DNA from 3 places in the Nostoc sp. C057 genome. Region 3 is predicted to be linked to each of the others. Evidence: predicted binding sites of a transcription regulator. Region 3 holds the regulator's gene; each other region holds the start of a gene.

Region 1 (10,371 bases), 1.9 Mb from region 3:
TTTTGCCAACTTCACTATACAGGAGTGAAATAAACTAGCTATGTCTACCAATCATCTACTAGAAATTAAGCAATACGGTCAAAGTATCTGGATGGATAATTTGACTCGTGACATTATTCAATCAGGTGAACTCAAAGACATGATTGAAAATCAAGGTATATCTGGGATTACTTCTAACCCAGCTATCTTTGAAAAAGCGATCGCAGGTAACGTCATTTATGATGCCGATATAGAAGCCGGAGTTCGTGCCAACTTACCGATAGACAAAATTTACGAATCCCTCGTTTTTGCAGATATCCGTAACGCTTGTGATATTTTACGCCCTGTTTATGAAGCCTCGAATAGACTAGATGGTTATGTGAGTATCGAAGTACCGCCAACCATCGCCCATGATACGGAAGCCACAATAAACGAAGCTCGGCGATATTTCCAAGAAATCGGTCGGGAAAATCTGATGATTAAAATTCCCGGTACAGAACCTGGTTTGCCAGCAGTAGAGCAAGTAATAGCCGAGGGGATGAATGTCAATATTACGCTGTTGTTTTCAGTAGAAAGCTACGTAAACACAGCTTGGGCTTATATTCGTGGCTTAGAAAAACGGCTGGCTGAAGGTAAAGACATCAGTAGAATTGCTTCAGTCGCTAGCTTCTTCCTCAGCCGGATCGATAGCAACATTGATGCCAAAATAGATGCTAAGTTGAAAAAAGGCGTTGATGATATTGCCGTGGAAGCAAAGCTAAAAGCTGTGAAAGGAAAAGTAGCGATCGCAAACGCCAAGCTAGCTTACCAAGAATACAAGAAAATCATTAGAAGTGAGCGTTGGCAAGAGTTGGTAGCAAAAGGGGCCACAGTACAACGGCTACTTTGGGCTAGTACCAGCACCAAAGATCCCAACTACAACGACGTGATGTATATCGAAGAGTTGGTAGGCCCTGATACCGTTAACACCGTCCCACCAGCGACCATTAAAGCTTGTGCCGATCATTGTAACGTGAGCGATCGCTTAGAAACAGACGTAAATAATGCTTACACGCTGATCGAAAACCTCAAAGATCCCGACATCAACATCGATCTCGATACCGTAATGGATGAACTGTTAGTTGAAGGTATTGACAAGTTCATCCAGCCCTTCCAGTCCTTGATGAACTCTTTAGAAGACAAGATCAAGGTATTGTCACCAGTGTAGGGACTGGGGATTGAAGAAGGGAATAGGGTACAGGTTACAGGGTACAGATTATCACCTGTCACCTGTCACCTGTCACCTGTCACCTGTCACCTGTTACCTCTCCCCCAATCCAAAATCCAAAACCCAAAATCCAAAATCCAAAATTCCTATGGTTAGTCTGCTAGAAAATCCCTTGCGCGTTGGTCTGCAACAACAAGGGATGCCTGAACCCCAGATTATAGTTATCTTTGGCGCTTCTGGTGATCTCACCTGGCGCAAACTAGTGCCAGCACTTTACAAATTGCGGCGAGAACGGCGTATACCACCAGAAACTACTATTGTTGGTGTAGCACGTCGAGAATGGAGCCATGAATACTTCCGCGAACAAATGCAGAAGGGCATGGAAGAGGCACATCCTGATGTCGATTTAGGGGAACTCTGGCAAGACTTCTCTCAAGGTCTGTTCTACAGTCCTGGAGATATAGACAACCCTGAAAGCTACCAGAAACTAAAAACCTTACTGAGTGAATTAGACGAAAAACGGGGCACGCGAGGCAATCGCATGTTCTACCTATCCGTTGCTCCCTCATTCTTTCCCGAAGCAATTAAGCAGCTAGGAAGCGGCGGGATGCTAGAAGATCCCTACAAACATCGTCTAGTAATTGAGAAACCCTTTGGTCGAGACTTGGCTTCTGCCCAAAGCCTTAACCAAGTGGTACAAAAATATTGCAAAGAGCATCAAGTATATCGTATTGACCACTATTTGGGTAAAGAAACAGTCCAGAATTTGCTGGTGTTTCGCTTTGCCAATGCGATTTTTGAACCCTTGTGGAATCGTCAATTTGTTGACCACGTGCAAATTACCGTAGCAGAAACCGTAGGCGTAGAAGACCGGGCTGGGTACTATGAAAGCGCCGGCGCACTGCGGGATATGTTGCAAAATCACCTCATGCAACTTTACTGCTTAACGGCAATGGAAGCACCCAACGCAATGGATGCCGATAGCATCCGCACAGAAAAAGTGAAGGTACTCCAAGCTACTCGTTTAGCTGATGTTCACAATCTGTCGCGGTCAGCAGTACGTGGGCAATACAGTGCTGGCTGGATGAAAGGTCAAGCAGTGCCAGGATATCGCACAGAACCAGGCGTTGACCCCAACTCCACCACACCCACTTATGTAGCAATGAAGTTTTTGGTGGATAACTGGCGCTGGAAAGGTGTTCCTTTCTACTTGCGGACTGGAAAGCGGATGCCGAAAAAAGTGAGTGAGATTGCAATTCACTTCCGCGAAGTTCCATCTCGGATGTTCCAATCTGCCGCCCAACAGACAAACGCCAATATTTTGACGATGCGGATTCAGCCAAATGAAGGTATTTCCCTGCGTTTTGATGTCAAAATGCCGGGGGCAGAATTCCGCACCCGTTCCGTTGATATGGACTTTAGTTATGGTTCCTTTGGCATCCAAGCAACATCCGATGCCTACGATCGCTTATTCCTTGATTGTATGATGGGCGATCAAACATTGTTCACACGCGCCGATGAAGTAGAAGCAGCTTGGCAAGTAGTAACACCAGCCCTTTCCGTTTGGGATGCACCCGCCGATCCTACTACTATTCCCCAGTACGAAGCCGGCACTTGGGAGCCAGAACAAGCAGAACTCTTAATTAACCAGGATGGCCGTCGCTGGCGCAGACTCTAAATATTAGTCATTAGTCATTTAGTCATTAGTCACTAGTAAAAACAAATGACAAATGACAAATGACGAATGACATAGGCGCTTCGCCTTCCCGCAGGGTATGACAAATGACAAATGACAAAATCTAAAACTTCCTATGGCTCTCCAAACTTCTACAATTTTTTCACTCCAGGCACCAAAAGATATTTCGCTTAACGAAATAGATGCCGAACTCAATAAAATTTGGCAAAGCTATGGCATAACTGGGGAGGACGGTGAACTTCCCAGTGCTACTAGGGCAACAACATTTACTTTAGTAGTCTACGAACCAGAAGAAACTCAGTATTTATTGGCTGCTTTAGGATTTTACAACGGCCCAATTGATGGGATTTTAGGGCCGCAAATGGCAGCAGCATTACGGGAAGTACAAAAGAAACATAAACTGCCAGAAACTGGAACAGCAACACAAGAAACTCTGACTGTATTACGAGAAGAATTCGCTAAAGGTCAGCGAAGTGGGACTGGAGGAGAACATGCTATTGCTGGGTTAAATAGCGGCAGCCCCAGAATTGCTGATGAAATCGCTCTCCGCAACCCCTGTCGGATCATTGCCCTATTTCCTATTACTGGCGAAGATGAAGGAGTTAAGGCTCAAGTTTCTGCCTATTGCCCGATTCAAAAACAATCGTCAAGCACACTTATCTGCTGCGAATACATTACTCTGAGTGGAACTGCTGCTGCCTTAGAACGCATCGGTGGCATGATTCCAGCATTGTTGATTGGCGGTTTGCCAAAGTTTCTCTGGTGGAAAGCGACACCAGACCCTAACAATGGTCTATTCAAGCGCCTAGCAGCAATCTGCAATAATGTCATTGTCGATTCTTGCAACTTTAACGAGCCAGAAAGTGATTTACTCCGCCTAGAAGAGTTGGTAGAAGCTGGTGTACCTTTAGCGGATTTGAACTGGCGTCGCCTCGCATCATGGCAGGAATTGACAGCTGAAGCCTACGATTCGCCTAAGCGTCGTGCCGCCCTCAGAGAAATTGACCGCGTGACGATTGATTACGAAAAAGGCAATCCCGCCCAAGCTTTGCTGTTTTTGGGTTGGCTGGCAAGTCGATTGGAATGGCAACCAGTTTCTTATCAAAAGGAAAGCGGTGATTATGATATCACTCGCATCCATTTTATTTCTCAAGATCAACGACAAGTAGAAGCCGAGTTAGCTGGGGTTCCCGTTGCGGATGTGGGCGATATTATTGGTGACTTGATTGCCTTGCGCCTCAGTTCGACAAATCCCCAGGCAGACTGTGGTACAGTTATCTGCTCGGAAACTGGTGGTTGTATGCGGATGGAAACACATGGTGGTGCCCAATCTGCCGGTCTGTTTCAACAGGTAACTTCACTTTCAGAACAAAAAGCCGAAGCATTACTCAGTCAGCAGGTGCAACGCTGGGGTCGTGAGTCCCTTTTTGAAGAAAGTCTGGGAGTGACAGCGAATATTTTCAAATTGGCGAATTAACTTAGACTTAACCCCTAGCCTGCTTCCCGACCTTGTGTATACAGGGTAGGCTTTTTAAGCAGGGAACCAGGTGAAAGTCCCCGCTTTTTAAGGTAATACAGTTCAGTTAAGGATTTTGGGCTTAACTGAACTGTATTGCTTTTTAAGGGAGATTTAGAGGCATCTAAAGCTTTTGATACCAATCAGAGAACTTTTAAAACATCCTCTAATTGGTAAGAGGCTGATTACACTATTACCTATTGCTAGCTATGTTGGCAGGCTTTTTCTTAATTTGACTATCTAATTTGACTGTATGCCAAAAGTAATGGTTTTTACAAAAAACAGAAATTAAAGGGAACCTAATACTTTAGTAAGTGTCTCATTAATTAACAGTAATAAAAATAATTCTACTGGAGTTAAAAATTAATGTTTACTTTTAATCGTTTGCAATCTGGAACAGCTGCACTCATGGCTTTGAGCGTCACAGTAGGCACTGTAGCTCCTTTGATTACAGCTTCTCCATCTTTAGCTCAAACCACTTTTTCTGATGTTTCATCTAATTATTGGGCGGCACAATTTATTCAACAATTGTCACAGCGTGGTGTAATTGCCGGATTTCCTGATGGTAGTTTCCGTCCTGAAGAAGCGGTGACACGCGCTCAATTTGCCGCTATGGTAAACAAAGCTTTTCAAAAAGCACAGCAACGATCGCCAATCAACTTTGCTGATGTGCCCAGCAATTATTGGGCATCAAGTGCCATTCAGCAAGCTTATACCATTGGTTTCTTATCTGGATATCCTGGTAATCGCTTTGAGCCGAACCAAGCTATTCCTCGCCAACAGGTTTTAGTTTCCCTCGCTAACGGTCTGGAATATAGTCCCAGTGGCAATACCGAAAGCACTCTGCAATACTTCAACGATGCCTCTAACATCGCTAGCTATGCTCGTAGCCCGATCGCAGCTGCAACTGAAAAGCAAATAGTTGTGAACTATCCTAATGTGAAGTTCCTAAATCCAACTGCAACCGCTACTCGCGCCCAAGTAGCAGCTTTTATCTACCAAGCACTGGTTAGTTCTAACCAAGCTTCAGCAATTAACTCGCCTTATGTTGTGGCTGTCGGGTCTACTACCCCAACGCCTGTATCAGTCACAATTCCTCAAGGGACTGCTATCCCTGTGAAGTATGACAAGGCAGAAAAGATTCTGGTTACAAAGGATGAAACTGCGCCTTTGACGTTGACAGTATCCCAAAACGTAGTAACACAAAATGGATCTGTAGTGATTCCGGCTGGTAGTCAAGTAATTGGTCAACTCAAACCTGCTACAGGCGGTTCTCAATTCGTTGCTGAGAAACTGGTTTTGACCAATGGACAGGAGTATCAACTTAACGCCAGCTCTGAAGTGATCACCAAAACTGAAACCGTCAAGAAGGGTACTAGTATTGGTTCAATTATCAAAAATACTGTATTGGGTGCAGGTGCGGCAACTGCGGTATCTGCTGTAACTGGCGATCGCGCGATCGCCACAGAAGAAGTCTTGGGTGGCGCTGGTATCGGTGCATTGGTTGGTCTGTTCTTCGGTAAGAATAGCGTTGACTTAATCGCCATTGACCCAGATACCGATTTACAAATGACCATCAATCAAAACTTGTTGGTTTCACTCAGATAGTCATTAGTCATTAGTCATTGGTCATTAGTCATTAGTCATTGGTTTTTACAAAGGACGAATGACAAAGGACAAATGACAAATTCTAAACTTTCGGCAACCAAATAATAAAAGTAGTCCCCGGTGCATTGGGTGAAGTTAGCTTAGAGTTGATTGCAGGGCTGAAAACCTCGATTTCACCCTGCATTTGCTCTATTAATTGTTTGGCGATCGCTAACCCCAAACCTGTGCCAGGGATTTCTGTTTGCGCTTGTACACCCCGATAATGCCGTTCTCCAAGATGTTCTAAATCTTTGGGTGGAATGCCAGGCCCGTTGTCACTAATCGCAATTCCCTGAAAATTAGCTTTTTCTTGCCCCGTCTGAATCAAAATTTTGCCACCAGTGGGAGTATATTTCAAAGCATTATCGATGATGTTAGTTAAAACTTCTCGTAATGCTTTGATGTTGGCACGTACTAGGGGTGAATTATGTTTAATTTCAGTTATTAGTTTTAGCTTTCGCTCTTGGGCGATCGCTTTGGCTGATATTAATAATGGTTCTAATATATCTGCTAACGAGCAGTCAACTGTTTTATCTCCCGTTCCCGGCAATAATAGCGGCGGTTTAGCGTCTTTTTGGATAGTTGCTTCCACAAACACTTCATGTTCGGGTAGATGTAGTGGTGCTAAATCTGTCTCTGTTAAGTCAATTACTTGATCGAATTGTTGTAGCAATTCTTGGAGGCGATCGCTTTCTCGCACAATACTATTAGCCACATCCCGGTTGCTATCTCCTGGGCGCAGGCGCTTCAATAGCAGTTTACCAAAAGTCCGCAATGCCGTTAATGGGTTACGAAACTGATGCAACAGGTTATCTAGCAAATCTCGCTGTTTTTCTTGGAGAATTTGTTGCTCACGCAACTGCTCCTCAAACCATGCCCGGCGTTGATCTAAAATACAAGCGATCGCTAATGTTTGGGCTATCTGTTGAATCTGACTTTCCTCATGTTCATTCCATGCCCGGTCTTGCCTACCCGTCACCAATAACCCCATCATCACACCCTCATAAACCAGAGGTAAAACAATTTGGTTGCCACTAAAGAGGTATTCCTCTTTTAAATGGGGTTGAGATGCCTCAGACTCCTGTGACGACGTTGGAGATTCTGATCCTGCTGTCAATAACCTTCTGCGATCGTTGGGTAATATAAACACATTTCCAACTTGAAGTTGCTTGTGTACTGTCGCCTCAGCAGTCTCTTCCCCTGGCGGTAATAATGCTGTTTCTGGATAAATTACCACAGGAATCAGTTTGGCTTCACCAGAAGGAGTCTCTACCAATTCTTGTGTCAGGTACACAATACTTAAAGTTGCTCCCAGCCCTTGGGTTAGCAGCGCTATTTGCTCTCGACACAGAGCAATAAAATCGGAACTGGCAGACATTAACATTTTTTAGCTCTTGCTCAAGATTACAGATTTTGAGGCATGATGATAAGAGAGGATACTTAATTTTTACCTCACCCATTCAATAAAGCTTAACTAAAATCTTCTTAGTGATGGTTTGTACCAAGAAATTATTTTCTTAGGTAACTTTGTTTTATCTATTTTCAAAGATGTTAATTTTCTTGCATGAAAAGGTTAAAAACTATTGATATTTTGAACTAGAACTTATATAATGACGACGGATTTTGTAGCTAACACTACAATCTATAGCTTGAAAGAGGAGGACAATAGGTTGGCAAGGAGACGCAAAAGGAAAAGTCGCCGTCGTCAAGAAGGACGGCGTATTTTGGAACACGTGCCTCAATATAGCATCGAAAGTGGCGAAGAAAAACCTGTGACAGCAGCGAGAAGATTCATTCAAGCTGAAGGGATTTTGCCACCTGCGTTGCTACTCGTAAAGCGAAATGAACACACAACAGATCGTTATTTCTGGGCAGAAAAGGGACTGTTTGGTGCTCAATACGTAGAGGAAAACCATTTCTTGTTTCCAAGCTTGAGGGTATTAGAACCTTCGCCTGGTCAAGAACCTCTTGCTTTAGCTAGCCGGTGAACCATAGTTGGTCATCTTACACATTGAGTGTGGCTCCTGACTATTCATTAACTGGCAAAATAGCTAAGTTTATGCAAAATTTAATTTTTTTTTAGTTTGGAGCTGATTTGCTAGTAAGGCTAGTCCAGGTAGTTGGAAAATAAACTAGTCTCAAAGCACGCTAGATTGCATGGGTTGATACTAGTGTCATGATATAGAAGGGAGTGGGTATAGAGCCAAGCGCCTCCAAAAGCGCTAGTGAAGTTGCGCTCTTATACCGTGAATTGTTAACCAAGCTCTGTCAACGAATTTAAGTTAATTAATTTAAATTTCTCCCCACGACTTATATCGTGGGGAAAATGACAAAGCAGAAGTCTTGATTTCCTCCTTTTTACTTTTCATTGCTTAAAGATTAGATCAGGTCAGAAGTCTGCATATCATAAAAAAATCAACAATTATTCGCCAGCCTTGAGCTGTAGAGTTCTCTGTAACTCACTGAGTTCATCTCGATGGGCAACTACAGTGATCTTACTTGAGGAGGTTTGTTCGCTCTGAGTTGTTTCTACTTTGAGTGACACCTTCTCAAGTCTTCCAGATTTTTTCCAATAAAACAGACCACTTAAAGGCGACAGCAGTACCATAGCCAAAACAATGGGACTGAGGTTAGGAAAAAGCAGGTATACGACTAGTGAGAGACAAACAATCCCAGTCGCTGCCAGCAGAGTTAAAAATATAGCTAAAAACCAACTGGGGCGAACATTCCCTTCAAAAGTCACTTTGTTTTGTTCTCGGTCTACCTCTGCCACTTGGTAAGACCGGGAGCGAAAATACTCTTTTAATTGAGACATTAAAGCAGCTTCGTCTTGCTCAGATACCAGTTGCACTGTTTGTATGCGGTCTTTAGTCGAGGCACGAATAAAGAAAAACAGCCCAACTGATAACAACAAGGTTAGCAGGAACGTAGATGGCAGAATAGCAGTATCCATAACTGATTGTTATTGTTTGACTGGAGGAGACTTATTCATTATCAATTATTCGTTACTTTGTCCTCCTATTGATGTAGTTAAGCCATTGCAAAGCTAAATCCTGCGCTTGAACTTGCCATTCTGGAGAAACTTGGTACATCCGCCTGGGTCGTCCTCGTCCTTCCAGTTTCTTCCAATATCCAGTGATTGCCTTTTCGTCTTCCAGAAATTTGATTGCACTATAAAGCACAGTATCCGAAAGCCTATAGGTTGGATATTTAGTTTCTAATTGCTCAATCAACTCGGTTCCGTAGGATTCACCTTGTAATAAAACAGACAGTATGTAACAAACTGCTACTTCCTGACAAAGGTAAGTTGGCGGAGGATTTTCAAAGAATTGATATATATCCTCAAGTTTCATGGTTAGTGAATGGCTAAAAAAATGCCTTATGGTAAGGTCTATAATCCTTGTAGTCAGTATACAGTGCTACTGCAAGTGAGTAATATATATAATGCTACTTAGACTAGATATCCATTGCGTAAATACCAAACGATTACCCACGCTTGTGAAGTCGTGGTAAGAGTTGTGAGTCTTAGGGACATAAAGAAATGTACCCGAACCCAAGTTTGATATGGTGTGGTGAGGAGCTAACAGAGAGTAGCAAATTCACTTAGTACCTTATGTACTAAGTCTGATCAGATTAGGGCAAATGCCAAGCCCCAGCTTTTAGGCGTGAGGTTTCTGACTTTCTTGGTGTTAAGTAATGCCAAGGTAGTTAGAAATGCTTAAGCAATAAAATGCCATCGAAGAAATTTTACAGGTAAAATGCAATTTTGTCTGTAAAACTTAATAAACACTTTGTTTTACAGTGATCTTCCCAATGCAAATCATAAGAATTTAAGCTATGGGATATGTGTGGTTTAAAGCTGCTACGGTGGTGGACACACTTAAGTAGTACGCATTACTGATTTGCTGGATAAGAGAATCTCTTGTCGCATTTGGTAAATGTGATAGTAAATTTATCAAAGAAGACGCAAAGACTAGAGCATCGATTCAGTAATCAAAAACCTAATTTCCAGCCTCCTTGACTAAAAGATAAGAGGTTGGGGAGACATGATTTGTTACTGATAGGACTTACGCAAAACTAGTTGCTGTAGGGACAATTTATGAATTGCCCTACTTGAAAATCCTTTTTTTCGGCCATTATTTACGTAAGTCCTGACTGAATTGGTGTTCTCGGAGAGATAGAGACGTAGAGTGCGATACCTCTCATAGTTCTCCGTGTTCTCCGAACTTTTAAGCTAAGGCTTCCTTAGATTAAACTTTTGTCTTTGTGTCTTTGTGTCCTTTGAAAGTGCCCGGCACATTGGCAATCTTCTATATATGTCACAGA
Region 2 (10,371 bases), 1.2 Mb from region 3:
AAGTTATCAACGCTAACAATCCAGCCTTCCCCACCGAAGGGAGACTTGATTACATAACCGAAGATAACTGCTGGGTTCAATGTCGGATTGGTAATAACACGAACGTCACCACCGCCTGGTGCCCAAGTGTCATACAAACCACCGAAGAACATTGCCTTTAGAACCAACAGCAAGGCACCGCATCCCAAAATAATCAGGTGGAATCCGATGATGTTGGTCATCTTGTTCTTGTCTTTCCAGTCGTAACCAAAGAAAGAAGAGTATTCTTCTAAGGTTTCTGGGCCACGGACGGCATGATAGATACCGCCAAAGCCAAGGACGGCTGAGGAAATTAGGTGGAGTACACCGACAACAAAGTAGGGGAAGGTGTCGATTACTTCACCACCAGCACCAACACCCCAACCCTGAGCGGCGAGGTGAGGTAACAGGATCAAGCCCTGCTCGTACATGGGTTTTTCAGGAACGAAGTGAGCGACTTCAAATAAAGTCATCGCTCCAGCCCAGAATACAATCAAACCAGCATGGGCAACGTGAGCGCCCAGGAGTTTGCCAGATAGATTGATTAAACGCGCGTTACCAGACCACCAGGCAAAGCCAGTAGATTCTTGGTCGCGTCCAGTGCCGCCTAATATATTTGGTCTATTAGAGAGCGTTACCACGTGGTAATACCTCCTCAGGGAATACAAATTGTTCGTGGGGTTGATCTTGAGGAGCCATCCAAGCGCGGATACCCTCGTTCAGCAAAATGTTTTTGGTATAGAAGGTTTCAAACTCAGGGTCTTCCGCCGCCCGTAATTCTTGGGAGACGAAATCATAAGCCCGCAGGTTGAGTGCTAAACCGACGATGCCGACGGCACTCATCCACAAACCTGTGACTGGCACGAACAACATAAAGAAGTGCAACCAGCGTTTGTTTGAGAAAGCAATCCCGAAAATCTGTGACCAGAAACGGTTTGCTGTCACCATTGAATAGGTTTCTTCAGACTGGGTGGGATTGAAGGCGCGGAAGGTGTTAGCACCATCACCATCTTCAAACAAGGTATTTTCTACCGTGGCTCCGTGAATGGCACACAATAATGCACCACCCAATACACCAGCAACACCCATCATGTGGAAGGGGTTGAGTGTCCAGTTGTGGAAGCCTTGCAGGAATAGCAGGAACCGGAAAATTGCCGCTACGCCAAAGCTGGGTGCAAAGAACCAGCTTGATTGTCCCAAGGGGTACATCAGAAATACGCTGACGAATACTGCAATGGGAGCTGAGAAGGCGAGGGCGTTATAAGGACGGATACCTACTAGACGCGCAATTTCAAATTGCCGCAACATGAAGCCAATCAAACCGAAGGCTCCGTGTAGGGCGACAAATGGCCACAAACCACCCAATTGGAACCAACGGGTGAGGTCGCCTTGGGCTTCTGGCCCCCATAACAGCAATAGGGAATGTCCCATGCTGTCGGCGGGGGTGGATACTGCCACTGTTAGGAAGTTAGCACCTTCTAGGTAGGAGGAGGCTAATCCGTGGGTATACCAAGAGGTGACGAAGGTGGTGCCGGTCAGCCAACCGCCTAGTGCTAGGAAAGCGCAAGGGAACAACAGTATCCCTGACCAACCTACGAATACGAAGCGATCGCGCTTGAGCCAGTCGTCTAGAACGTCAAACCACCCTCTACTGGGCGCACGTCCAACTGCGATGGTCATCGGACTAAAATCCTCTTTTTTTACTAAAATTGCAACGTTTCTAAGGCAATACGGAGAGCCAATGTAACCGGCTGCCGTGAGGAATTAACGTTTTTTTTGACAATCTCAACAGCTTAAAAGCGACTGAGATTCTGAGAAGTTGCTGACCTGTGAAATCAGCATTTCTCTTTCTTTATGCCATTACACGTACCATCGGCTAGTAATCTAGCTTGTGGTAACTTAATGATTCTTAACTTATCACACTACTCAGGGTTTTTGCCTGACACACAGAAGCAAATCAGGCATGAAACACGAACCTTATAAATAATATGAATATCAGAAATTTTACAATTTGACACAACTTTTCTCAGAAATGTAAGAAAATTTAGTCTAGATGGACGTAGGTAGGTAACTCATTCCCAAGAGGTCAAAAAGAGGTAGAGGGAAGGGAAGAAAGAATTTTTATCCGCCAGTGAGTAAAGAAATCATATAACGTCCCCTCACAAATAAATTATATGGGTCGCAGGAGGCAGGAGCGCATCTGAGTTTTTGTCAACAATGTTTGGTAAAATAATCAAGCAGCAGAGCCTCTAAAGTGTGCTTTAGTTGAATGACTAGCCTTCAATTTAGTCGAATTCTGTCTAGTAGCATTCAGTGTGCGAGTATTTCACAGCGAGTATCTCACGGGCAATTGTAGTTCAATGACGACATCAACAACGATTAACAAAGGCGATCGCCTCCTGCATCAAAATGTTCTCGGTTCTCGTCGGTTCAGTAACTACTGGTGGGCAACTATCGTTACCTTGGGAGCAAGCGGCTTTTTACTGGCTGGGATATCTAGCTACTTAAAAGTTAATTTACTCATAGTTTCCGATCCAACTCAACTAGTATTTGTCCCCCAAGGATTGGTGATGGGGTTATATGGTGCTGCTGGCTTGCTATTAGCCACATACCTATGGCTAGTGATTTTATTGGATGTAGGTGGCGGCTACAACGAATTTAATCAGGAAACTGGCACAATCAAAATCTTCCGTTGGGGTTTTCCTGGCAAAAACCGCCGAATTGAGATTGATAGCCGCATAGAAGATGTGCAATCTGTGCGAATAGCTGTCAAGGAAGGTCTTAATCCCGTTCGTGCCCTTTATCTACGCATTAAGGGGCGGCGAGATATTCCCTTAACACGAGTTGGACAACCCTTATCTTTAACAGAGTTAGAAACAGAAGGTGCGAAGTTAGCCCGCTTTTTGGGAGTATCGTTAGAAGGGCTTTAAGAGATTAGGGTAAAGGGTACAGGGTACAGATTATTCCCTATCACCTGTTAACTGTCACCTCTCCTCTAATCCCAATTCCCCTGAAAAGGATAAGATACTGTGGTTAAATCAGTAACTGGCAATGCGGTTAAAAATTTCACAATTTTTGCTTTCTCTTGTGCTTATTAGTGCTGTGATGCTTGGAGGATGTTCAACACAGCAGGTAGCTTCTAATACCTCTTCTCCAACCTCGACAGCTACCTCGACTACCCAGACGACTACTGAAGCAACATCTGTATCTCAAACTAGTAGTGAGAGTATTCCTGGAACCACTGGTTTACCACGTCTTGAAGGCAAGGCGACTGTGGTAATGACGGTTAAAGGTTCGCCCATTACTATCGAAGTAGACGGCACTGATGCCCCGATTACAGCTGGTAACTTCGTAGATTTAGTTCAAAAGGGTGTTTACGATGGTTTAGCTTTCCATCGAGTTGTACGCGAACCCCAACCGTTTGTAGTTCAAGGGGGCGATCCTCAAAGCAAAGACCCGAAAGTTCCAGCAGATCAGCTGGGAACCGGTAGCTATATTGACCCAAAAACGGGAAATGCTCGCTATATACCTTTAGAAGTTAAGCCGAAAGGTTCGGATACTCCGCTTTATAACAAACCATTTGATGCTACTGCTCAACCCGTCGTATTGCCCCATAAACAGGGTGCAGTAGCGATGGCGCGATCGCAAGCACCAGATTCGGCTTCTGCTCAGTTTTACTTTGCTTTGGCGGATCTAGCCTTTTTAGATGGTAACTACGCCGTGTTTGGCAATGTCACTCAAGGCTTGGATGTAGTGAACAAAATTCAGCAAGGCGATCGCATTGACTCTGCTAAAGTCACCCAAGGGGCTGAAAATCTGAAAACAGCAGGGCAGTAGGAAGAGAGCAGGGGGAGATGAGGGAGTAGGGTGAGATGAGGGAGTAAATGGAGCAAACAAACTCTTCATCATCTCCCTTATCCCCCTCATCCCCCTCATCCCCCTCATCCCCCTCATACATCCCCCCAAATTGCAAATTGATTAAGGTTTGTGTCACTGGTATTGGTCTTGTTTCCGCCTTGGGTGGAAGCTTAGAGGATAGCTGGCAAAATCTGATAGCAGGTAAATCTGGAATTAAGTTACATCAACCATTTCCAGAACTTAAACCACTTCCTCTAGGTTTGATTGCTCAACAACCATCTGAGTTGGCAATGTTAACTCAAATGGTTGTTACTTCTGCTTTGCGAGATGCTGGGTTAGTTGCACCTTTAGCTGACTGTGCTGTCGTCATTGGATCGAGTCGCTCTTATCAAGCATCTTGGGAGATGTTGGCGCGGCAAATGTATAAAGATGCGGAAAATTTGCCCGTTTCTGATTTTGGAAATTGGTTAGAGATATTACCTCATATCAATGCGATCGCAGCTGCAAGGCAAATCGGTGCAACAGGAATAGTTTTAGCACCGATGGCAGCTTGTGCAACTGGAATTTGGTCTATCGCCCAAGCAGCTTTACTTATACAAACTGGGCAATGCCAACAGGCGATCGCTGGCGCAGTGGAAGCGCCGATTACACCCCTAACTTTAGCTGGGTTTCAGCAGATGGGTGCTTTGGCGAAAACTGGGGCTTATCCCTTTGATTTGCAGCGAGAAGGCTTAGTTTTGGGCGAAGGCGCAGCTGTGTTTGTCTTGGAATCCGCAGAGTTGGCAAAGCAGCGTCAAGCAAAAGTGTATGGTGAAATTCTCGGTTTCGGCTTAACTAACGACGCATATCATAGTAATTCACCGGAACCTGAAGGGAAAAGTGCGATCGCAGCTATCAAACAATGTCTAGAACGTAGTTGTCTATCACCAAGCGATATTGATTACATTCATGCTCATGGTACAGCAACCCAGCTAAATGACCAGATGGAGAGTATGGTAATCCAGCGTTTGTTTCCCCAAGGTGTGGCAGTTAGTTCCACCAAAGGAAGCACAGGTCATACATTAGGAGCTTCGGGAGCATTAGGCGTAGCTTTCTCTCTCATGGCATTAAAGCATCAAATATTACCGCCTTGTGTAGGATTGCAGCAGCCAGAATTTGATTTAGAAATCGTTACAGCAGCGCGTTTAAGTAAAATTAGTCAGGTTTTATGTTTGAGTTTTGGCTTTGGTGGACAGAATGTAGCGATCGCGTTAGCTAAGTCCCCATAGTACTTTGTACCTACAGCATAATATAAAATATAAAACTGTAACAAAAACTACAAAATTCCTATTTTTCTCAAAAAAAGGATAAGCTAGTTACAGAATGATATCCGGTTCGTAAAGATACCGTGATTAGGAGAAAATTTTATGATTTCAAAATCACTACTACCGCTAGAACCTGCTTCTCCAGCGCATATATGCCCATTTGATCAAGCCTGTAGTTACTTAGAAGCGGCAGCTAAAGAATTAAATTTAAATCAAGGTTTGCTGGAAATCCTCAGCCACCCGCGTAAGGTTGTCACAGTTTCCATTCCCGTGAAACTAGATGACGGGGAAATACAGGTTCTCGCTGGACACCGAGTACAGCACTGCGATGTCTTAGGCCCTTACAAAGGCGGAATTCGTTATCATCCGGCTGTGACATTGCGCGAAGTATCGGCTTTGGCAATGCTGATGACCTGGAAATGTGCATTGTTAGGTATTCCTTATGGTGGTGGTAAGGGTGGCATTGCCATAGATCCAAAACGCTACAGTGTTGGCGAATTAGAGCGAATCAGCCGCCGTTATATCAGCGAGTTAATTAAAGATATTGGGCCTTCTGTAGATATTCCTGCGCCAGATATGGGGACTTCAGCCCGTGAGATGGCTTGGATGATGGACACTTACTCTGTGAATGTCGGTAATGCTGTACCAGGGGTTGTGACTGGGAAACCGCTTTCCATTGGTGGTTCATTGGGACGCGAAATGGCAACCGGACGTGGCGTGATGATTACTGTGCGTGAGGCGCTGGCAGATCAAGGTAAATCCTTGGCAGGAGTGCGAGTAGCAATTCAAGGTTTTGGTAATGTAGGTGGTGCTGCTGCTGAATTACTATATGAAGCAGGCGCGAAAATTATCGCTGTTTCAACTGGTGCTGGGGGAATATTTTCCGAAGTTGGTCTTGATATTCCCGCGTTGAAAATCTACGCTGCTGAAAACCGCAAGAGTATTGTAGGTTTCCCGCAATCTGTACCAATTAGCAATGCAGATTTATTAGCTTTACCCTGTGATGTCTTAATACCAGCAGCTTTAGAAAACCAGATCACTGAAGAAAATGTGAATCAGGTGCAAGCGCAAATTGTCGCAGAAGCAGCTAATGGGCCACTTACTCTTGAGGCTAGCTTGTCTTTAGAGGAACGGGGTGTGATTGTACTACCAGACATCTTAGCGAATGCCGGCGGTGTGGTAGTCAGTTATTTGGAGTGGGTGCAGGGTCTTTCTTACGTATTTTGGGATGAAGAGCGAGTTAACCGCGAAATGGAGCATTTGATGGTGCAAGCCTACCGCAAGGTGATTCAGCAATCTAAGAAGCGGCAAATTTCTTTAAGATTAGCAGCTTACACTTTAGGGGTGGGTAGAGTTGCCCAGGCCCTGACTGACAGAGGTCTTTATCCTTAATATTTAGGAAGATACAATATTTTGAATTGAATAGACCAGATGTGTAGGGGTGCAAGATTATATTGTGCCCCTATAATTACATGGCGAGCGATCGCTGCAATCTTCGATTCAAGATATACAGTTAGGAGCATACAGCTAGCTTTACACTCCTAACTGTATATCTGTTATTACTTACTACTCGCCAGAAGGGGAAGCAGCGTGAATTAAATCTGGCTTCTTCTCAGCAGGAGGAAGTTCAATAGTTTGAGTCGATGTGGGACGTTGATGGCGAGCGCGAGTTTGGATCTGCACAGGTTTACCCATCTCAATTGACTGATAAAGTGCTTGAATGATCGAAACATCAATCAACCCTTCTGTCCCAGATGGCTCAGGGTCTTTATCTTGGAGAATACAATCAGAGAAGTAGGTAAATTCAGCTGCTAGTTGGTCATGATCCTCAAAGGTACGCTCTTGAGTTTCACCATTAATTGTCAAATAATGCTTGATTTCCCCCTGCCAAGGATAGGCAGGTTCTACTCGTAAATCTCCTTTAGTAGCTACAACCTGATAGGTTGAAACATTTGCCCCTCCAAAACTACAGGTAAATGTTGCCAATCGCTCGTTGGGAAAACGCAAAGTAACACTAGTCATTTCTTCCACTTCGCTGAAACGTTGTTCTCCCTTATTGGCAGCTACAGCAAATACTTCAATTGGTTCGTCTTGAAATAGATAACGTACAGCATTAATGCAGTAAATGCCTATATCATAAAGCGTGCCACCACCAGTTACATCTCGTAAACGAATATTGCCTTCTTCTACTTGTTGACTAAAAACCGAGTTGAAAATACGTGGTTCACCAATTTGCTTCGAGCGGATAATTTCGACTGCTTGTAAATTGGCTTCTTCTAAATGTAAGCGATAGGCAATCATCAGCTTGACATTATTATCATTGGCAGCTTTAATCATTGCCTCACACTCTTGTTCTGTCACTGCCATTGGCTTTTCACACAATACATGAATTGCCTGATTAGCAGCCCGCACAGTGTAGTCACAATGCAAGTGATTAGGTAATGCAATATAAACTGCATCAATCTCGCCGCTTGCCAAACAGTCCTCATACTCTTCATAGGAGTAAGTATGCTCTATTCCATACTTTTTGCTCAGTTCTTCGCTTTTAGTGGGGTCATCTGAAACGAGTGCCACTAATTCTGAGTTTTCGGCGTGACCAAAGGAAGGCAAGGCGGCTTCTTGGGCAAACCAACCTAAACCAACAACCGCATAACGAATTTTGCGCTTACCATTTGTAGCAGTCATTTTTCTCCTCTCTGATAAAGGAATATTTTGTTTAATGAACCAATTACGTTGGAATTAGGGCTAATTGTTTATACAAGTACTGAGAAGAAATTAGGTTCCTACATTGCTAATGCAGCTTCTACATTTGACACCAACTTATCTTTAGTTTCCTGAAACTCCTGTCCCAATTCAGTTAGCTCTTTATCACTCATACATTCGCGCACAGCATTAAAAATTTCGCTTTCTTCTTCTTCTGCATGATGCTCAAATGTTTCCTTCAATTCGCTCATTTTTTCTTTAAACTCAGGATCGGTAGGGTTAAGCGCCTTAATCTCTTCTAAAATAAATGAAACTTCTTCATGCTCTTCTTCAGCTTCTTCAACATATTGTTCAGTTTCTTCGTATTCTCGCAAAGCTGGGTAGAAGACTAATTCTTCAGCTCTTGCATGTAATATCACCGCTATATAGATTTGATTGAATTGTTCAACTAATTTTGCACCCTTAGCTTTTTCTACTTCTTCAAAAAGCTTCTCAACTTGACGATGCTCTGCTTCAATTAATGCCAAAATGTCTGTTACTTTTCCTTTATTGGCTTTAGTTTTAGGCATTTTCTTTTCCCTTCGTAATTATCAATTTTTAGGGCTGAGAATTTGGAGGTTGATGAATGGGATCTTGTATATTCTCAATAAATTGATAAATTAAAACCTCATTCTTTCAGTAAGCTTTAGTTTAGACTTAAGGAATATTTCCGCTATTGCACCGTAACTGGAATTCATAACCTCAGCATGATGGATACTGAGTATGTAGCGTTAGCAGCCCAAGAATACGGCTCAATCGTCAACCATACGACCTGTGAACGTCCCAAAGGTGGCTATGGCAGTAAGATGATGAGTGCGATGCGGGTGAATGGGAAATGTCAGCTTTGCCTAATGGACAAGTGCAAGTCACACTGAGTTGGCGTTTACCCTCAGTCGATCTGGCTAAATTAAAAAAATAGTAGGAGTTCGGCTAGTCTATGGTAAAACCAATAATCCAATCAGCAACTCAAACCTTATACGACGAAGATTATTATCTGTGGCTGAGGACAACTATAAATCAACTTCGCACTGGACAGTTTTCTTCTGTTGATTTGGAGAATTTGTTAGAAGAGTTAGAAAGTATTGGTAGAAGGGAGAAGCGAACAATTGAAAACTTATTAATTAAGCTTCTTCAACATCTACTAAAACTCAAGTGTTGGGATGAAGAACGAGAACGTAATCAAGGACATTGGAAAGGAGAAATCAGGACTTTTCGTAGAGAAATTAAAAAAGCTCTGAAAGATAGTCCTAGTTTGAAACCTTACATTTTAGAAATATTTGATGAATGTTATCAAGATGCAAGAACAGAAGCAAGCGATGCCTACGGCGGTAAACTACGCTCTCAACTTACCATTGACATATTTCCTACTGTACCCATTGGCTCTTTAGAACAAATCTTAGATGAAAACTGGTTTCCTGAATATAACCACAATCATTACGGTAAACCCGATTAAAATGAATACGCAACTTGGGTTTCCATAGGAGTATGCAGCCGTGCAGCCGGACTTAATAGGCTTGGAAATTAGTAAGGGGGAACTAAGACGTTTGACTGGATTCGATCCAGAAGACGTTTTTCGACCTTCTGTTCTGCGAGATGGCAAAAAGCGATTAGGGTTTTTTATCAATGAAATGTTGGTGACGCTGGCGCTAACGCCCATAATTGTGGGTTTTGTTTATGCGTTTATTATTCTGCCAACTATTGGTTCTTCGATTCGACTAGGAATTCTTTTACTAATTTTAGTGCCAATGCCGATATTAGTGGGGCGATGGCTATGGCGACAATTGACCTGTCCTGAAGGACTAACAATACTTTTAGACGAAGTTGATAAATATCATGACCTGGTTGCTGCCATCGATATTAATGACCAATTGGCAGCATCAGGAAACGTAGAAAGCAGTATCCATGACCGAGATAAAGTCACCGCCGCCTTACAACTAATTAGAGAAGATTTAGTCCGCGCTCTGAAAACGGAACGAATTTTGCGAGATAATAAAAAATTGCTTGCTAATAACCAAGAGTTATTTGTGAATAATTTAGCCAGTCTGCAAGCTTTACAAGTTAGTAGTCAAGCAGGCGAATATGCTCAACTGCTAAATCAATCATTGCAAATTGCGATCGATGTGCAAGCAGAAATCAGAAAATTGCACAAAGGCTAAGTGGATGTTTGTCAACCTTGGGCGACTAGAAGTCGCGGCTACACAGACAAAACCTGCCTCCGCAGGTTATAAAACCATTGATTTTGTATTAGTCCACGGAGGTGGACTTTGCTTGTGTAGTAGCGACTTCTAGTCGCCCAATACTTTCCCACAAAACAATCGCCCCGTTGACCTAAATGAGCAACAAACCAAAAATAATTGTCCTAGATGATGACCCTACAGGTTCTCAGACAGTCCACAGCTGCTTGCTGCTAATGCACTGGGATGTGGACACTTTACGCAGTGGGTTACAG
Region 3 (10,371 bases):
AAGAAGCCTACATGATTGGCTGTTATTCTACACTTGACATAAAGCATTGTGAGTGCTAAAAGACGACTGCCAGAAACTATTGCCCATGTCAGAATCACCCGCCAATCTTGGCAACACGGCTTCCTTGAGGGTGAAGTGAGTGCAGGTGAGTTTGAGTGGCATTTCCAGTGGCATTTTCGCCGGGGAGAACTTGCCGTCAAGCCTTCCCAAGGCCGCGCTTTAATCAAAGAACCCCTTGGTCGATTTTTGGAGCAACAAGATTATCAGCTAGAGCCTGGAGGAGATTATGCTTTTACTATTCGGGCGGAACTTTAAAAGTTAGGAGTTAGGAGAGACGCGACGAGCCGCTACAACGGGGGGAAACCCACAACGCGCTGGCCCATTAATCGCGTCTGTACAGGAGTTAAGGATGTCATTCCTCACTCTTGACTGCTAAGTGTTGATTCTGTGAGGCGGTTTAAGTATCTTTCGATTAAGAGAATGGCAACAATGTCATCTATCGGTCTTGGAGGCTGTCGCAGACCTGGTGGCAATAGCTTTGTTAGCCCTTTGGGTGGGAACATTTGCCAATAGCGATCGCGTGCTTCTAAGGTTGTATATCGCTCATCCACTAAAATAATACTCAGAGGTTCTGTCAATTCCTGATATAATTTTTGTCTCCACTGCTTGGCTGTAGTTTGGTCGCCCATGACCATCAAGGAGATCGGAAACTTTTGACGCAGTGTTTCAATGGTAGCGATCGCCTCTTTTGCTAGCACAACCTGATGATAATACAATTGCCGATCCAGTCCCATCACCGCTAAACCACACTTATCTCGACCTGGATCAAACCCCAATATGACTGGTTGCGTTGGCGAAAATTCGCGTAAAGTCATAAGAAATTAAAAATAAAAATTAAGAATTAGAAATCAATAAATGCAATCACAGCAACTATTTTGACTGCTGTTGAATATGTTTAAATCTTACTAATAACAGTGTGCAAATAATGTTTTAAGTACTAAAAATAATTTTTCCGTTGACTATTGCTACTAATTTTACTCTCAATGGCCCGGCTGTATAAGTGTCCTCTGCTGCGATCGCTTTGATTTCTAAGGGTTGATTATACTGTCTTAATTGGGCAACAAAGCGCAAGAAAGTCCCCTCTACTTGCACATCCTCGACAATTCCGGCATTACGAGCGCGAAATTGGGAAGCAGAAATTAGTATTTCCAAGCGCTGCTGTAACTGATAGGATGTCATGGTTTTGGAATCGGCACTAGTTGTAGCTAGGACTGCGCCTCCCGAAAAAACCAATTGATTTCGCGCTGTATCGGCGAAAAACTCTATCTGCTTTTCTCCCCTGACGTAATTACCAGCCGAGAAAATTCGCACCACATATTCTTGACCATCGCTAATCTGCTTGCTCAATTGGTCAATTCTATCCTGAGTCACGCGCAGTAGCTCTACATTGGCAGGATTTGCCCCAGGCTCACTTAATTCGAGGTTGGCGTTGCGATTGGCTTCTTGTAAAAGTTGTACCACTGCCCGACGAGCCGCAGCAGGTTGGGTAACACGAATTACAGCAGCAGACAAAACTTGACCGCGAACTAAGGCCAACTTACCTAGACGCAGGTCACGGTAAGACTGATAATATTTTTCCAGCCTGGCAACTTCTAGTTCTAGTTGCTCTTGTTGTGCTTCCAGTTCTTTGAGGCGCGATTCCCGTTTGGCAATCACTTCCTCTCGTGCTGCAACTTCTACATTACGCTTTTGAATCAATTGATCGAGTTGGCCGATTTTTTGATCGCGTTGTTCTATGGCTTCTTGACGGTTAGCGAGTTCGCGATCGCGTTTTTCAATAGCTGTTTTGGCTTCGTCGATGGCTTTTTTCGCTTCAGCGTACAGTCGTTGTCGTTCTGTCTTCAGTAGTTCAACTGCCGCCTGTAGCTCTTTCCTCTGATTAGAAACGCTTTGCAACTCAGCTATGGCCTTTTGGTACTGAGTTACAACTTGTCCTAGCTGACCTTGAGTGCGTTGGAGTTGAGTTTGAGTTTGAGCTTGTTGACTAATGGTGCGGTTCAACTGAGCTTGTGTTTGGAGTTGTTTGGCATTTGCTGCCTGTAAAGACTGATTAATTGCCTGTAAGTCTTGTTGTGCTTTTGCTTGGGCAATTCTTGCTTGATTTAGCTCACTTTCTACCTGACTTTTCTGAGTTTCTGCGGTTTTTAGCTGTTCCCGCTTCTGTCTGAGGTCTGTTTGAATATCTTCTAATTCAAAAACTCCCTTTCGCAAACCTTCATCGGCAGCGAATAAAATTCCTAATGTTGATGCTGAAATCAAACCGCCCGTAAAAATAGTTACCACTACAGCAGTATTTTTCGGACGAAGCTTAAAAAGTGAGAGGCGGGCTTTGCCAACTCGTGTGCCGATGCGATCGCCCACGGTGGCAATTACGCCTCCCAGAATTAAAATTGCTGCGATGAGGATGTATCCGGTGGTCATCTTTAGCTACCGAAATCCTTCCAGATACAGCCTACTACTTTTAAGCATTGTCTGCGGAGAAGTGGAAGTTGGCAATAGCTGAAATTATTCAATTTTAGATTTACCTCTAGCTATTAGTGTCATCTTTCAAAATAGAACACGCGCCGATTCCCCTTTCTCCGATTGATTTTATGTGAATTGCCTACTTAAGGTAACAGGTTTATGCACAGTAATCTTCTTTTTGTGGATAGAAATCATCTTTTTCTCACGCAAATCCCCTAGTAGCCTAGTAACGGTAACACGAGTTGAACCAATTGCTTCTGCGATCGCCTGATGAGATAACTTCAGATCAATAGTGATCCCATCAGCACAAGGAACGCCAAAATCCCGACAAAGAATTAACAAAAAACTCACCAACCTAGAACCCATATCTCGGTGAGCGAGAGTTTCAATCATCATCTCTGTCTGTAAAATGCGCGAAGAAAGACCCCGCAGCATTAACATTGATAATTCTGGATTTTCCTTGAGTGCTTGCTCTACTTGTTCAATTGGGGCTGACAGTAATTCCACAGGGGTAAATGCAACCGCATGGTAAAACCTATCCGACTTATTTCCTGTCAGCAATGACAAAACACCAAAAACACTATTTTCCCGAAGCAATGCTACTGTTATTTCCTCTCCTGCCTCGTACACCCTAGAAAGTTTAACAGCACCTTTCAAAAGAAAATAAACTCGTTCGGCAGGATCGCCAGGAAAAAAGATCGTTTTATTGCGTTCAAACGTTTCCACAACTGGCGGAAACGCCCCGGTCGCCATCTGACGAAATACATTTGCTAGGGCTTTATCTTGTGTCACGATCATCTCCCTTCCCCTACCCAATGCCGGAAAAACAAAAACTGATTACCTAAGAATACACCCGAAAAATGAATAAAGCACCGTCAACCTTTCTGTACTTTCCTATACTCAAACTAATCGCTTCATAACTGTTTGTTTATAATGATACATAATTGTTGATCCTTTCAGCTACTAATTGTTGATAAGTAGTTCCAATAACTGTATTAAAAAGGGTTTTTTAAAGAACAAATAAAGATATCTTGAGAAAATCTTTAGGAAAAATCAAGATTTTTGTCATAGCAAACACCCTTCTCAATATTCATTTTTGCAAATCCTGTATAAAACAAAGACAAACGTGCCTCAGATTCTAGTATGCTCCTAATGATCGATCGCATTAACAATTTCTATGCTGAATCTGACTGGAAAAAATGCTCTTGTTACAGGTATTGCCAATAACCGCTCGATCGCCTGGGGCATCGCCCAACAGCTGCATAAAGCCGGAGCAAACCTGGGTATTACCTACCTGCCGGATGAACGCGGCAAAATGGAGAAAAAAGTTGCGGAGTTGGTAGAACCCCTCAACCCAAGCTTATTTCTTCCTTGTAATGTCCAAGATGAAGAACAGATTCAATCTACCTTTGAGACAATTCGTGAGCAATGGGGGAAGCTAGACATTCTCATCCATTGTCTGGCCTTTGCCAGTAAAGACGATTTAAGTGGAGACTTTAGCCAAACCTCTCGTTCTGGCTTCAACACTGCCTTAGAAATCAGTACCTACTCGCTGGTGCAGTTAAGTGGTGCAGCGAAACCTTTGATGACTGAGGGAGGTAGTATCGTCACGCTGACATATTTAGGCGGTGTTAGAGCAATTCCTAACTACAACGTTATGGGAGTTGCGAAAGCAGGATTAGAAATGAGCGTGCGTTACCTAGCTGCTGAACTAGGGCCGCAAAATATCCGCGTCAATGCCATCTCCGCAGGCCCCATCCGCACCTTAGCATCTTCAGCAGTTGGTGGAATTTTGGATATGATCCATCATGTCGAAGAAGTAGCTCCCCTGCGTCGTACTGTCACTCAGCTAGAAGTGGGTAATACTGCCGCTTTCTTATGTAGTGATTTGTCCAGTGGTATTACCGGACAAGTTCTATATGTAGATGCAGGATATGAAATTATGGGAATGTAAGATAATTTGGGCATAGGGCATTAGGCATTGGGCATTGAGTATTAGTAAAATTCTTGCCCATTAGTCATTCCCTCCCCATTCCCCATTCCCCATTCCCAATGCAAATTAGCAAAGTTAATTCAAACTACGACCAGTCAACTAAAACCCCTCGGATTGCCACTGTTCACCGTACTACTGGTGAAACTGATGTACAAGTTACCATCAATCTCGATGGTAGAGGAACTTGTACGGCAGCAACAGGCATTCCGTTTTTAGATCACATGTTGCATCAAATTGCCTCCCACGGGCTGATTGATATAGATGTCCAAGCCAAAGGAGACTGGGAAATTGATGACCATCACACCAACGAAGATGTAGGCATTACTTTAGGCCAAGCTTTCAACCAAGCACTAGGCGACAGAAAAGGTATTGTCCGTTTTGGTAATTTTCTTGCGCCATTGGATGAAGCTTTAGTTCAGGTAGCGCTAGACTTTTCGGGACGGCCTCACCTCAGCTACGGCTTGCAAATTCCTACCCAGCGCGTAGGAACCTATGACACCCAACTCGTGCGCGAATTCTTTGTAGCATTGGTGAACCATAGCCAAATGACACTCCACATTCGGCAACTGGATGGCATTAATTCCCATCACATCATAGAGGCGACATTTAAAGCCTTTGCAAGAGCAACACGCCTAGCAGTGGAGATTGACTCTCGTCGTGCTGGTCTAATTCCCAGTTCTAAAGGCGTTCTCTGAAAGTAGTCAAATGGGGCATTAATTATTTCCCCTCTAGTTTCCAATCCCCAATAATTGACACACGGCTTGGTGATGGTTATTATCAGCCTACTAGGTAACTTGTAATTAATACCAAGCTGGTAATTAGCAGTTGAACCAAGATGAAGTCTGTTGCAGATGACCCTGATTCTCAACTTAATACGGCAGACACTCCGCCAGTAGTCCTAACTTCTGAGTTGCGAAAAGTCTATCGCACTGGTTTTTGGCTAAATCAAAAAGTCGTATCTCTCAAAAACTGTTCTCTAACGGTTTACAAAGGCGAAACCTTTGGGTTGCTGGGGCCAAACGGTGCTGGTAAAACCACCCTTTTAAAATTGTTGCTGGGAATTATTCATCCCACTTCTGGACAGGGATTGTTATTGGATAAGCCTATAGGCGATCGCAATGTTAAGCAACATATCGGCTATTTGCCAGAAAATCCCTATTTGTATGACTATCTCACTGGCTGGGAATTTTTGCAGCTAGCTGCTGGACTATTCCAAATTCCCCAAAGTGTCCAACGCCAACGCATTCCCCAACTGCTGGAATTAGTGGGTTTATCCCAAGCTGATGCTCGTAAAAAGCTTTTACGCCGCTATTCAAAAGGAATGCTACAGCGTGTTGGTATGGCACAGGCGCTAATTAACGAGCCAGATTTAGTTTTTCTGGATGAACCGATGTCTGGTCTCGACCCGGTGGGACGTTACCAAATGCGGGAAATTATCTTGGCGCTAAAAGCTGCTGGGAAGACGATTTTTTTCAATAGCCACGTTCTCAGTGAAGTAGAACAGATTTGCGATCGCATTGCCATCCTTGCTCAAGGTGAACTAATTTGCTCTGGTTCCCTTAATGAACTGTTAGGCGTAGACAACACATATCATGTAAAAGGTCAAGGTGGTGACTGGGAAATTCTCAAAAAATGGATACCCACTCTCAGATTTGAACCTGATGGTTCCTGGCAAGGTACACTACAAAACGATTACTATGATTTCCTCGCTAGTGTTCGTCTGATGGAAGGTAAAATTATTGCCATGAACTTGTCGCGTTACTCCCTAGAAGAGTTTTTTATTCAACAAATTCAAAGAAAAAATAACTCAGTTAATTAATTTCGTTGCCAAATACTCAATTCTAGATTTGTTTGAACAACGTATACACGTAGTATCTTTTTACAGAAGAACATTAAATTCCCGCCTTTTTGAGTTTTTTTGCTCAATCTAACTCACAAAAAACTAAATTCCAAACTTTTTTCAAGGTTATTTGTAGTTAATCGATAATGGAGTTCATAATTTTTGCAAAAATTACTACTAATAGAATATTTAGAATCACAGTTTAAGTGTAATTTAATTGACTTTGGTAGAAATGCATTATTCGTAAGTACCTCTTTACATAACAGACAATTTTTTATATAAACTGCGTTTATCTGCGTAAGTCACATATTTTTTGAGAATCCCCATATTCAAGTTTGCTCAACTTTAAATTAACTTCACTAAAAATTCAAATTCAATAAACAAATTTCCTCCGGAAAATTACACTTTTCGGGGAAAATAAGAGTGTTGGGGAACTTGAATACTTAGGTATAGTCAAAATAAAAATGTTTAGACAGTACTTTATTAATCGTAGTTTCAGAATCTCAGGTAAATATGCTTAACACAAGTTTGTTTAAATTCCTAACTCAGCCAGTTGTGGGTGTGGCTTTGTTAAGTGCTGTCAATGTCGCTGTGCCATTTGCGAGTCTAGCTCAGGGACAACCATTACCACCAACTACACAAACACCAAGCACACAAACACAATTAGATACTAATTATTCATTAGGAGGCGGCGATCGCATCCGGGTAAATGTATTTGAAGTACCTGAATATACAGGAGAATACCAAGTTCCCCCAGGTGGAGCAATCAACCTACCTTTAATTGGCAGTGTGTCAGTCCTCGGTCTAACAACTGAACAGGCTGCTGACGAAATTGCTAGAAGATATGCTCGCTTCCTCAAACGTCCCTTAATCTCAGTCAATCTGTTATCGCCTCGTCCTATCAATGTTTTTGTTGCTGGAGAAGTGACACGTCCAGGAGCTTACACTCTTAGCTTGAGCGGAGGCGCGGGAGACAATCCAGGCGTACAGTACCCCACTGTATTAGCCGCATTGACAACAGCACAGGGCGTAACCTTGGCTGCGGATGTGAGTCAAATTCAATTAAGGCGTAAAATAGGACGTTCTTCAGAGCAAGCCGTTAGCGTCAATTTGAAGGAACTTATCCAAACAGGTAGGTTATCACAGGATATTACCTTGCGTGATGGAGACACCATAGTTGTACCAACAGCAACCAACTTCAACGTGGCAGAATCTCGTAATATATTTGCATCTAACTTTGCTGCCAGCCAAACCACGCCTCGCACGGTAACAATTATCGGTGAAGTTAACCGTCCCGGTTCGTATCTTGTCACCCCAGCCAGCACAGATGCTCAGGGGGGCGCAGCAACTAACAGTGGCACTGCTAATCCCAATGGTCTACCAAATGTGACACGGGTTATTCAACTAGCTGGAGGAATTACAGCACAGGCTGATGTTCGTAATCTCAGGCTACGTCGACTTACAAGAACTGGCTCAGAACAAGCTATAGATATTAACCTTTGGCAACTATTGCAGAGTGGCGATGCTAGTCAAGACATCATCGTGCAAGACGGAGATACGATTGTTATTCCGACGGCAACTGAGATTAACCCCGCAGAAGCTACTCAATTAGCTACCACTACTTTGTCTCCTACACGCATTCAAGTTGGCGTGGTAGGTGAAGTTAAAAAACCAGGGTTAACAGATGTTCAGCCGAATAGCTCTTTAAATCAAGCTATACTGGCAGCTGGCGGATTTAATGATGCCAGAGCTAGCAGCAGTGCAGTTGATTTGATTCGCCTCAACCCTAACGGTTCTGTCACTAAACGCATAGTAAAAGTGGATTTTTCTGCTGGCATTAATGAGCAAACTAATCCCATACTCCGCAATAATGATGTTGTGGTAGTTAACCGATCGGGTTCCGCTAAGACTGGCGATACCATAAACACTATAACTGGTCCTCTCGGTGTTATCTTTAATCTTCTGAACTTGTTCGGACTCTAGTTTTAGACACAGATGCAAATTGGGGGCGTTGGTTAAACTTCTCCGTCCCCAAAATTACAATATATATATAGTCAAAAAGATTGCTCTTGGTGTATTCCCTTGCGAGAGATCAATATTCATCTCTCTTGAACTGTCCTTCACAATAACCACCTCTTTTATTAACTGAACTTACGCACTCAAAACCAGAAAGCTCGATCCCTCTTAAAAAAAAGCGAGTCTCTCTTACGCGTAAGTATTAGTTAAATTACAGCAGTTGCCAGTAAATGAAATACACTTCTCCCCAACGCTTTCCATATACTCTTATTTGACCATAGGATAAGACAATACTAGAGTACATAATAAATTCTTTATATTTTATACTAAATTTTATAAAAGTCTAAGCCTTATTACTGAGCTTCAAATTCCGTAAACCGAAAGCTATCACTGAAGTTTCTGAATTTGTCATTGATATACCCTTTAAAACTTTGTTTTAGTTACTCTGATTTTTTATGATAATGAGAATACTTTAGAAGGTAAAGATTGTATAATCTACTCCCTGCAAGACTTGGTTCCTCGATCTAATTATCATTATCATAAGAATTATTTAAGTAAAATAACTGTTTAATGACAGATATACTATCTTAACTACAGATACCGCGTATACACAGTAGAATGATGTCCAATTGGAAATGATGTCATTTGTACGGTTGGTTAGTGTCCATTAATGGGATGACTCTGCATACTGAAAAGTTTTCAGTAATTTTACCAGATGGCTGCCTTTTTTTTAACACTACTTAGAAAGACATTTCAGCAATTTTTGCGTGGAAATGCTCAGGTGTAAACCTGATAAACCGTTTATAAACTTACAAATGGCAGTTACACGACCGTATCCAATACTGACTTACTGACCAAGGCTAGAGTTACTGACCGTTGACGATTCAGTTTTTGCAATATACCCTATTTTTCCCTATGATGATTCATGGTTTAGGCTTTCTCAGTTTAAGTGCATCTCTTGTACTCCCCTGGGCGTTAACAGGTCTGGTTCAAGGACAGAGAATAACAGAGTCTTTAGTTAAAGACGTTCGTCAGTTATCCACCGATCAAAGCACACCACTACCAAGTCGCAAGCTGATCAGCCAGGTTACAACTACAACATACTATGTTAGTGGTAACGGAAGTGACAAAAATAGCGGACTCACTCCGTCATCTGCCTTTAGGACAATTCAAAGAGCAGCAGACCTAACTAGTCCTGGCACTACAGTACTGATCATGGACGGAGTATACAAGAATAGTAACCCCAATGGCTCAGTACTAGTAATTAAACGCTCTGGAACGGCAAATTCATGGATTACCTATAAGGCATATCCTGGAGATAAGCCAAAAATCCAGCACAATGGATGGAATGGAATTTCCATTGAGAATGGAACCTCATATATTGAGATAAATGGTCTGGAGGTTGCAGGGAACAATACCAATATAACCCTGAGTTATGCGTTGAGTCAGAAGTATAATACATCTAACCCACTGACGAGTGGAAACTGCATAAACACAGATGGACGAAAAAATGGTCGTTCCCACCACATACGTATTCTCAACAACAAGGTACATGATTGTGGCGGTGCCGGTATTTCAGTTATTGAATCGGACTATGTAACAGTGGACAACAACGAGGTATATAATAATGCCTGGTACTCACCATACGGGGCTAGTGGCATTTCACTGCTCAACAATTGGAATTATGATAATAACCAGAACTATAGGATGTATGTTACCAGAAACAAAGTCTACAACAATCAAATGTTTGTTCCCTGGTATTACAATGGAAAGTTCCAAGACGGTAATGGTATTATTGTTGATAAGTCACGAGATAATGGGTATCAAGGACGTACTTTGATTGCCAACAATATCTCATATAAAAATGGTGGTACGGGCATTCATACTTTTTCAAGCGACCATGTGGATATTGTCCACAACACAGTTTATCTGAATAACCAGACTAAGGAAATTACTCACGGGCAAATCATGAGTAATTATTCAGGTGATGTCAAGGTTA

Evidence for each region. The regulator NtcA, encoded in region 3, controls nitrogen genes in cyanobacteria. The targets are predictions, from matches to a motif close to TNTGTANNNNNNNNTACANA.
Region 1: FD724_RS23675 (DUF3155 domain-containing protein) is a predicted target of NtcA. The motif match lies at 7,668-7,687, and genes of this name have one in related genera.
Region 2: FD724_RS20470 (Glu/Leu/Phe/Val dehydrogenase) is a predicted target of NtcA. The motif match lies at 5,179-5,198, and genes of this name have one in related genera.

The regions. Positions count from the first base shown of each region.
Region 1 covers NZ_CP040281.1:5,532,076-5,542,446, reverse strand. Annotated here, with positions in the region: gene tal (transaldolase) at 41-1,186, shown strand; gene zwf (glucose-6-phosphate dehydrogenase) at 1,335-2,864, shown strand; gene opcA (glucose-6-phosphate dehydrogenase assembly protein OpcA) at 2,998-4,359, shown strand; gene FD724_RS23685 (S-layer homology domain-containing protein) at 4,765-6,006, shown strand; gene FD724_RS23680 (ATP-binding protein) at 6,089-7,429, opposite strand; gene FD724_RS23675 (DUF3155 domain-containing protein) at 7,716-8,033, shown strand; gene FD724_RS23670 (cofactor assembly of complex C subunit B) at 8,468-8,998, opposite strand; gene FD724_RS23665 (PadR family transcriptional regulator) at 9,051-9,398, opposite strand; gene FD724_RS23660 (DUF3611 family protein) at 10,362-10,371, shown strand, end outside.
Region 2 covers NZ_CP040281.1:4,771,352-4,781,722, forward strand. Annotated here, with positions in the region: gene psbC (photosystem II reaction center protein CP43) at 1-659, opposite strand, end outside; gene psbD (photosystem II D2 protein (photosystem q(a) protein)) at 643-1,698, opposite strand; gene FD724_RS20455 (photosystem I assembly protein Ycf4) at 2,379-2,948, shown strand; gene FD724_RS20460 (peptidylprolyl isomerase) at 3,070-3,855, shown strand; gene FD724_RS20465 (beta-ketoacyl-ACP synthase) at 3,993-5,144, shown strand; gene FD724_RS20470 (Glu/Leu/Phe/Val dehydrogenase) at 5,283-6,572, shown strand; gene FD724_RS20475 (Gfo/Idh/MocA family protein) at 6,747-7,865, opposite strand; gene FD724_RS20480 (hemerythrin domain-containing protein) at 7,964-8,452, opposite strand; gene FD724_RS20485 (hypothetical protein) at 8,630-8,797, shown strand; gene FD724_RS20490 (DUF29 domain-containing protein) at 8,860-9,375, shown strand; gene FD724_RS20495 (hypothetical protein) at 9,416-10,078, shown strand; gene FD724_RS20500 (four-carbon acid sugar kinase family protein) at 10,255-10,371, shown strand, end outside.
Region 3 covers NZ_CP040281.1:3,607,117-3,617,487, forward strand. Annotated here, with positions in the region: gene FD724_RS15620 (DUF3146 family protein) at 46-315, shown strand; gene FD724_RS15625 (pre-16S rRNA-processing nuclease YqgF) at 420-875, opposite strand; gene FD724_RS15630 (DUF3084 domain-containing protein) at 991-2,481, opposite strand; gene ntcA (global nitrogen regulator NtcA) at 2,650-3,321, opposite strand; gene fabI (enoyl-ACP reductase FabI) at 3,701-4,477, shown strand; gene hisB (imidazoleglycerol-phosphate dehydratase HisB) at 4,576-5,211, shown strand; gene FD724_RS15650 (ABC transporter ATP-binding protein) at 5,352-6,335, shown strand; gene FD724_RS15655 (SLBB domain-containing protein) at 6,870-8,339, shown strand; gene FD724_RS15660 (right-handed parallel beta-helix repeat-containing protein) at 9,249-10,371, shown strand, end outside.